Regions from separate parts of the Tardiphaga sp. GW821-FHT12E02 genome, predicted to be linked through region 2. Evidence: riboswitches for the same ligand, from Rfam matches in the RefSeq annotation. Region 2 holds a riboswitch; each other region holds the start of a gene.
What was found. Region 2 has a riboswitch for cobalamin ahead of AC1RQ5_RS08130 (ribonucleoside-diphosphate reductase subunit alpha). Riboswitches for the same ligand answer to the same signal wherever they lie in the genome.

Region 1: another riboswitch for cobalamin. It lies ahead of metE (5-methyltetrahydropteroyltriglutamate--homocysteine S-methyltransferase); the one in region 2 lies ahead of AC1RQ5_RS08130 (ribonucleoside-diphosphate reductase subunit alpha).
Region 3: another riboswitch for cobalamin. It lies ahead of AC1RQ5_RS01910 (ABC transporter ATP-binding protein); the one in region 2 lies ahead of AC1RQ5_RS08130 (ribonucleoside-diphosphate reductase subunit alpha).

Annotation. Positions count from the first base shown of each region.
Region 1 covers NZ_JBXAQK010000001.1:2,789,121-2,791,315, reverse strand. The annotation lists gene prpB (methylisocitrate lyase) at 1-890, shown strand, start outside; cobalamin riboswitch at 983-1,206, shown strand; gene metE (5-methyltetrahydropteroyltriglutamate--homocysteine S-methyltransferase) at 1,310-2,195, shown strand, end outside.
Region 2 covers NZ_JBXAQK010000001.1:1,723,038-1,725,232, reverse strand. The annotation lists gene AC1RQ5_RS08130 (ribonucleoside-diphosphate reductase subunit alpha) at 1-885, opposite strand, end outside; cobalamin riboswitch at 1,004-1,224, opposite strand; gene AC1RQ5_RS08125 (glycosyltransferase family 87 protein) at 1,274-2,195, opposite strand, start outside.
Region 3 covers NZ_JBXAQK010000001.1:396,924-399,118, reverse strand. The annotation lists gene AC1RQ5_RS01915 (ABC transporter permease subunit) at 1-423, opposite strand, end outside; gene AC1RQ5_RS01910 (ABC transporter ATP-binding protein) at 425-1,129, opposite strand; cobalamin riboswitch at 1,274-1,480, opposite strand; gene AC1RQ5_RS01905 (alkaline phosphatase D family protein) at 1,721-2,195, shown strand, end outside.

The DNA of each region.
Region 1 (2,195 bases), 1.1 Mb from region 2:
CCACTGAAACCGCCGGCCGTCGCTTTCGCCAATTGCTGAAAGCACCCGGCATTCTCCAACTCCCGGGCGCGCACAACGGCATGGCGGCCCTGCAGGCCAAATCCTTTGGCTTTCAAGGTCTTTATCTGTCCGGCGCAGCGATGACGGCCTCCATGGGCCTGCCAGATCTCGGGATCATCACCGTCGATGAGGTGTCTTTCTTCATCCGCCAAATCGTCCGCGCGGCACAACTGCCGCTGCTGGTCGATGCCGATACCGGTTATGGCGAAGCGCTGAATGTGATGCATGCTGTTCGCACCTTCGAGGATGCCGGTGCTGGCGCGCTGCATCTCGAAGACCAGATCCTCCCGAAGAAATGCGGTCATCTCAACGACAAGAAGATCGCCGATGCTCGCGACATGGCCGCGAAGGTCGCGGCCGCCGCCAAAGCGCGTCGCGATCTCGTGATCATCGCGCGCACCGATGCCGCCGCCAGCGAAGGCCTCGACGGCGCGGTGGCACGCGCAAAGCTCTATATGGACGCGGGCGCCGATGCGATCTTCCCGGAGGCGCTCAACACCGCCGAGATGTTTCGTGCCTTCGCGGAGCGGATGCCCGGCGTGCCCCTGCTCGCCAATATGACGGAGTTCGGCAAGACGCCGTTTTTCACCGCATCGGAATTCGAAGCGATGGGCTATGCGATGGTGATCTGGCCGGTCTCGTCATTGCGTGTCGCCAACAAGGCGCAGGCCGATCTCTATGCCGCCATCGCGCGTGATGGCGGCACCCACAACATGGTCGATCGCATGCAGACTCGCGCCGAGCTTTACGACACCATCGGCCTGCATGATTACGAAGCCCTGGATTCGTCGATCATCCAGACCATCGTTCCGGAAGCCATGCCGCGATAACGACGGGCCTCTGCCCACTGTCGGGATTGGCACATGCAATGCGCGACCTGCCCACACGGCAGCCCACGGATTGACGAACCGATCCCGGCCTACTTAAGTCTCTGCGTCGAGGTCTCCGGGTCATGTTCGATCCGGAGCTAAGAGGGAAGCCGGTGCGCGACGAACGTCATGAGTTCGTCGCAAGGCCGGCGCTGCCCCCGCAACTGTAAGCGGTGAGCGAGCGTCCATCAGTGTCACTGAAGCCAAAAGCTTCGGGAAGGCCGGACGTCAGCCACGACCCGCGAGCCAGGAGACCTGCCTCGACAAACTGTACGTCCACGGGCGGGGTGTCCCGGTGGTGCGCTAAGCAGCCTGCCGCATGTGCGGCAGATCATGCCCGCGTCCGCCTTCCCTTTGCCCCCAATCATGGGGTTAAAGCTATGTCGATCTCTTCACTTCCTGTTGCAACGCTCGGTACGCCGCGGATCGGTCCGCGGCGCGAATTGAAATTCGCCCTCGAAAGTTTCTGGGCCGGGAAATCCACCGAACAAGAGCTGCTGAAGACTGCAGCCGATCTGCGCGCCGCCAATTGGGCGCGACAGAAATCACTCGGCGTGACGATCATCCCGTCCAACGACTTTTCACTCTATGATCAGGTGCTCGACACCAGTGTGATGGTCGGTGCCATTCCCAGGGCCTATGGCTGGACATCTGGCAGCGTATCGCTCGCCACCTATTTCGCCATGGCGCGCGGCGCCCAGGGCGATGCGCATGATGCAAGCTGTGGTCATGCCCATCACGGCCACGGCGTTGTCGCGCAGGAAATGACGAAGTGGTTCGACACCAACTATCACTACATGGTGCCGGAATTCTCCAGCGATCAGACATTCGCCTTGTCCTCGCGCAAGCCGATCGAGGAGTTCGAGGAAGCCAAGGCGCTCGGCCATCACACGCGCCCCGTGCTGGTCGGCCCCGTCACCTTCCTGAAGCTCGGCAAGAGCCACGATGCAGGCTTCAATCCGCTCTCGCTGCTCGACAGGCTCCTGCCCGTCTATGTCGAGCTGCTGCGTGAGCTGGCGAAACGCGGTGCCGACTGGGTGCAGATCGACGAGCCCTGTCTCGTGCTCGATCTCGACAGTCCCACCCGCGATGCGCTGAAGCACGCTTATGCAGGCATCTGCGCCAATGTGCCGGGCTTGAAGATCATGCTCGCCACCTATTTCGGCGAGATCGGCGACAATCTCGACACCGCACTGGCCCTCCCCGTGGCCGGCCTTCATATCGACCTCAAGCGCGGCACCGATCAGCTCGTACAGGTGGCATCGC
Region 2 (2,195 bases):
GAGATCGCGTTCCGGCTTCAATGCTGCGGCGATCTTCTTCAGATCGAAGCGTGCGAGTTCGGGATCGAGCAGTTCGGCTTCGATACCGACCTTCACATAGGCGCCGAAATAGTCCGCATAGCGCGACGCCATATCGGCCTGCGAGGCCGCGCTTGGCACGCCGTGCACGTAGGTCAGCACTTCCGTGCGCAGCTTGTCGAGCAGCAGGCGGGCGCTGACATAGGTGTAGTTCGGCTCCTGCTCCACCAGCGTGCGGGCGGCCATGATGCCGGCCAGCGCGAGTTCATCGAGCGTGATGCCGTCATAGAGATTGCGCTTGGTCTCTTCGAGCACGGGTGCTGCCTCGACGCCATCGAGGCCCGCGCAGGCTTCATTGACGATCAGCGCCAGGCGTGCGGCATCCAAAGGCACGCGCGTGCCGTTTGACAGCGTGACATGGAGCGCAGGCACGCTCGGCACGGCGGCGGGCTTGGCGGCAGCTTCTTCGGCGCGGCGGCGGGACCGCTCCTCACGATACAGCACATAAGCGCGCGCCACCTTGTGGTGCTCGCTGCGCATCAGCGCCAGTTCAACCTGATCCTGCACATCCTCGATATGGAAGGTACGGCCCTCGCCTATGCGGCGGGTCAGTGCGGCGAAAACCTCGCCGGTCAGCTGCTCGACGGCTTCGTGGACACGGCGCGAGGCCGCTGCCGTGTTGCCCTCGACGGCGAGAAACGCCTTGGTCATGGCCACCGAAATCTTGCCGGCATCGAAAGGCGACACCGTGCCATTGCGGCGGATCACCTGCATGGACGGCGCGTGCGCGGGCACGACATTCGATTCGGATGGGTGGGCGAGCACGGCATCATGGCCGTTGGAGAGAGCGTGGGACGTGGAAGGCATCGGCAGGACCCCGTGTGATGCATCAAGCTAAAGGGGGCTGGGGCCGAAGGTGCGAGCAACGATGCCGAGCGAACGCGCGGCAAAGCCTGCAAGCGACCGCTGGGACACCCCGCCCATGGACGTTTCTGGTGTCGCGGCAGGTCTCCTGACTCGCAGATCAAGCGCTTGTTTCCGCCTTCCCGGAGCGGTGAAGCTCCAGTGACGTCAATCGAAACAAACTCTCTGCTTACAGTTGCGGGGGCAGTGCCGGAATCAAGCGCAGTTACGCGCAGCTCTCACCGGCTTCCCTCTTAGCCACCAAATCTTGCGACATGGCGGACCGTGACGCCTACATTTGGTGTGACCCGCGGCAAAGTGTCAAGCGCGCTTTGCTGTTCCCGGCGAGAAATCAGATCAGGCTGTTAGTACCGTGGACAACTGCCGATGCGTCCGGCTGCGTGGCCGCAACGGACCTGGCGGGCCAGGACTCACGGATGCGAATGCCGATCAGGGCGGCGACCAGCAATGTGGCGCCGAATCCCGTCGGCACCGGCCCGATAAATTGGTAGCTGACCAGCATGACCGCTGCGAGACCGAGTGCCGGCAATTCGTGACCGAGAAAGCCCTCGGACAGTCCGACGCGAATGAGGAAGCCGACCGCGATCGCCAAGACCATCACGTCATAGAGGAACAGATAGGGCGTTGCGAGCAAGGCGCCAATGGCAAGCCCGGCGGCCTTCCATTCGTAGCGCGTGCGGCTACGCCACAGCCCGACGAGCGACACCGCGACAGCAGCCACGAGAATCCATTGCAGCGTCCAGGCCAGCGTCTCGCCGCCCTCGAAATAGCGGACGAGCGCAAAGATGCTCTGCATCTTGCCGAACGGTGCGCGACCTTCGACCAGGAACGCCTGCGAGAACATCGGCATCCATTTGAAGAAAGCGACCCAGCTTTCAGTGCCGAAGGCCAGCCATGAGGCGACAGCGAGCAGGATCGTCGTGACGGCAGCACTGGCAAAAGCGCGCCATTGCGCAGCAGCGATCAGGACCAGGGGAAACAGCACGCCATATTGCGGCTTGTAGCTGAGCAAGCCGAGGCAAATGCCGGCCAGGATCGGCCGTGTCGGCAGCAACACCAGCATGCCGCCAATCAGGGATGCGGTGAGAAAGCCGTTCTGTCCGACCAGCACATTGGTGAAGACGACCGGGAAAGCGAGCGCCAGGAGCATGCCGAACGGGCGCCCGACGATCGCGCGCATGGCGGCGAGATAAGGCACGACGCTGATACACGCCCAGCCTGCAAAGGCGACCGCATAAGGCAGCTTGGCAAGT
Region 3 (2,195 bases), 1.3 Mb from region 2:
GATGATCAGCAGCGGCACCAGCACCTGCACGATCCATGCGGGCGAGAGTTGGCCGAAGCGCTGCAGCCCGGTGGCATCCTGCGCCGGCCGGAATTTCAGTTCGCTCTGGCGATGCGCCTGCAGCCAGACGGTGGAGCCGACAAAAGGCTCGATGCCTGGATCGAGCACCGCCAGCGGCGGTTCCGGCTTGAACACATGCATGCCCTGCTCGGCGGCATCATGCGGATGCCGTTCGCCCTGCTGCAGCCAGGCTTGATAATCGAGCGATTGCCCGGCGGCGCGCTCGTTATTGATCTGCGCTTGCCGGATCGATCCCGACGCCATGGCGACGATGGAGAGAATAATGATGAGCGCCGCAGCCCAGAGCATGCGGCCGTCGCGGATGATCTCGCGCAGATCCTTGCGGGCGATGGTGAGGATCACGTCAGGCTCTCATATGTTCGAGATAGAGCGCCTGCAGATCGGCGTGGCTGACATCGGCGCTGTTCAGCTCCTGCACCAGCTTGCCGCGCCGCATGATGCCGATGCGGGTGCCGGTCTGCTTGGCATGGAACAGGTCATGGGTGGTCGTGAGGATCGCAACGCCGTTGCGGCTGGCATTGACCAGCAGTTCGGAGAACTCGTTGGCGGCTGACGGGTCGAGCCCGGATGTCGGTTCATCGAGCAGCAGTGCCTTGGCATTCTTCGCCAGCGCGATGGCGATGCCGACTTTCTGGCGCATGCCTTTCGAATAGGTGCCGACGCGATCATCCGCCGCCTGCAATGGCAGGCCTGCGGCTTGCAGCAATTCGAGCAGGCGCTCGCGCGGCAATTCTTCGCCAATAGCGAGGGTGGCGAAGAAAGCGAGATTTTCCACGCCGGAGAGCTGGCCGTAGAGATTCACCTGTTCGGGGATGTAAGCGAGTAGCCGCTTGGTCTCCAGCGGCTGCGCGGTGACATCATGCTTGTCGATCAGGAGTTGCCCCGATGTCGGCTGGATGAAATTGAGAAACAGGTTGATCAGCGTGGTCTTGCCGGCGCCATTGGCGCCGAGCAGGCAATAGATATCGCCGGGCTGCACATGGAGCGAGACGTCGTCGAGCGCGAGCTTGGCGCCGAACTGCTTCTTGACGGCTGTAGCTTTAAGCATGGAGCGCCGCGCTGACGCTGGATATGAGAGAGATCATCCGAAGGACTCGCGATAACGTGGCACGTCACCGCAAACCAAACCGTGTTGCCATTCGCAGCGAAGGCAACTCGGCTTCCATCAGGACACCCCGCCCGATGTGCTCGCGTGTGACCACGGCCGACGGCAGGTCTCCTGGCTCGCGGGTCAGGGCCTTCTGCCGCCTTCCCGGGGTTGTGGCCCAGTGGCATGTGGCAAAGGCTCGCCGCTTACAGTTGCGGGGGCAGCCGCGGAATTGGCTTGCGCAACAGACGCTGCACTGGCCTCACCGCATTCCCTATTGGTCCCGAAGGAACCGTCGCGGGGACAATTCGGTGAAATGACACCGGGAGTCAATGCCGCGTCGCTGCGGAAAATTCCGCTTGTCGCGTTTGGCCTCGACTGAAATTGGTGGGCACCCTTCGGTATTATCTTGATGAACAAGAAGTGGCTGTGTCGAGCCGAAAACGGCTTTGCCGGGCGGCTGTTGCGCTCGCTGCGGCAGCCTGTCACAGGGGCGTTGCGTAGTAGCCCTAGATCGTCCTGCGTCACCATCGCCGACTCCAGGAGAGCACAATGGCCATCCGCGTGTCCCGTCGCCGCTTCCTCACGACGGCTGCCGCAAGCGCGGGACTCTTGGCGATGCCACGTTTCAGCCGCGCGGCCGATCGACCGGTGGTGAGCCATGGTGTGCAGTCCGGCGATATCGGTTTCGACAGCGGCACGATCTGGTCGCGGGCGGATCGGCCGGCGCAGATGATGGTGGAGGTGGCGACCACCGAGTCGTTCAAACATGCGCGCGCTTTGCCGCCGGTAACGGTGCTGCCGGAAAGCGATTTCACGGCAAAACTGCTGCTGGAGAATCTGCCGGCAGGGCAGGACATCTTTTATCGCGTGCGGTTTCGTGATCTCGCGCATACGAGCGTGATCGGTGAGCCCGTGGTCGGGCGCTTCCGTACGGCGCCTGCGGACCGCCGCGATGTGTCGTTCGTCTGGGGTGGCGATGTCGCGGGGCAGGGCTGGGGCATCAATGCGGAGGATGGCGGCATGG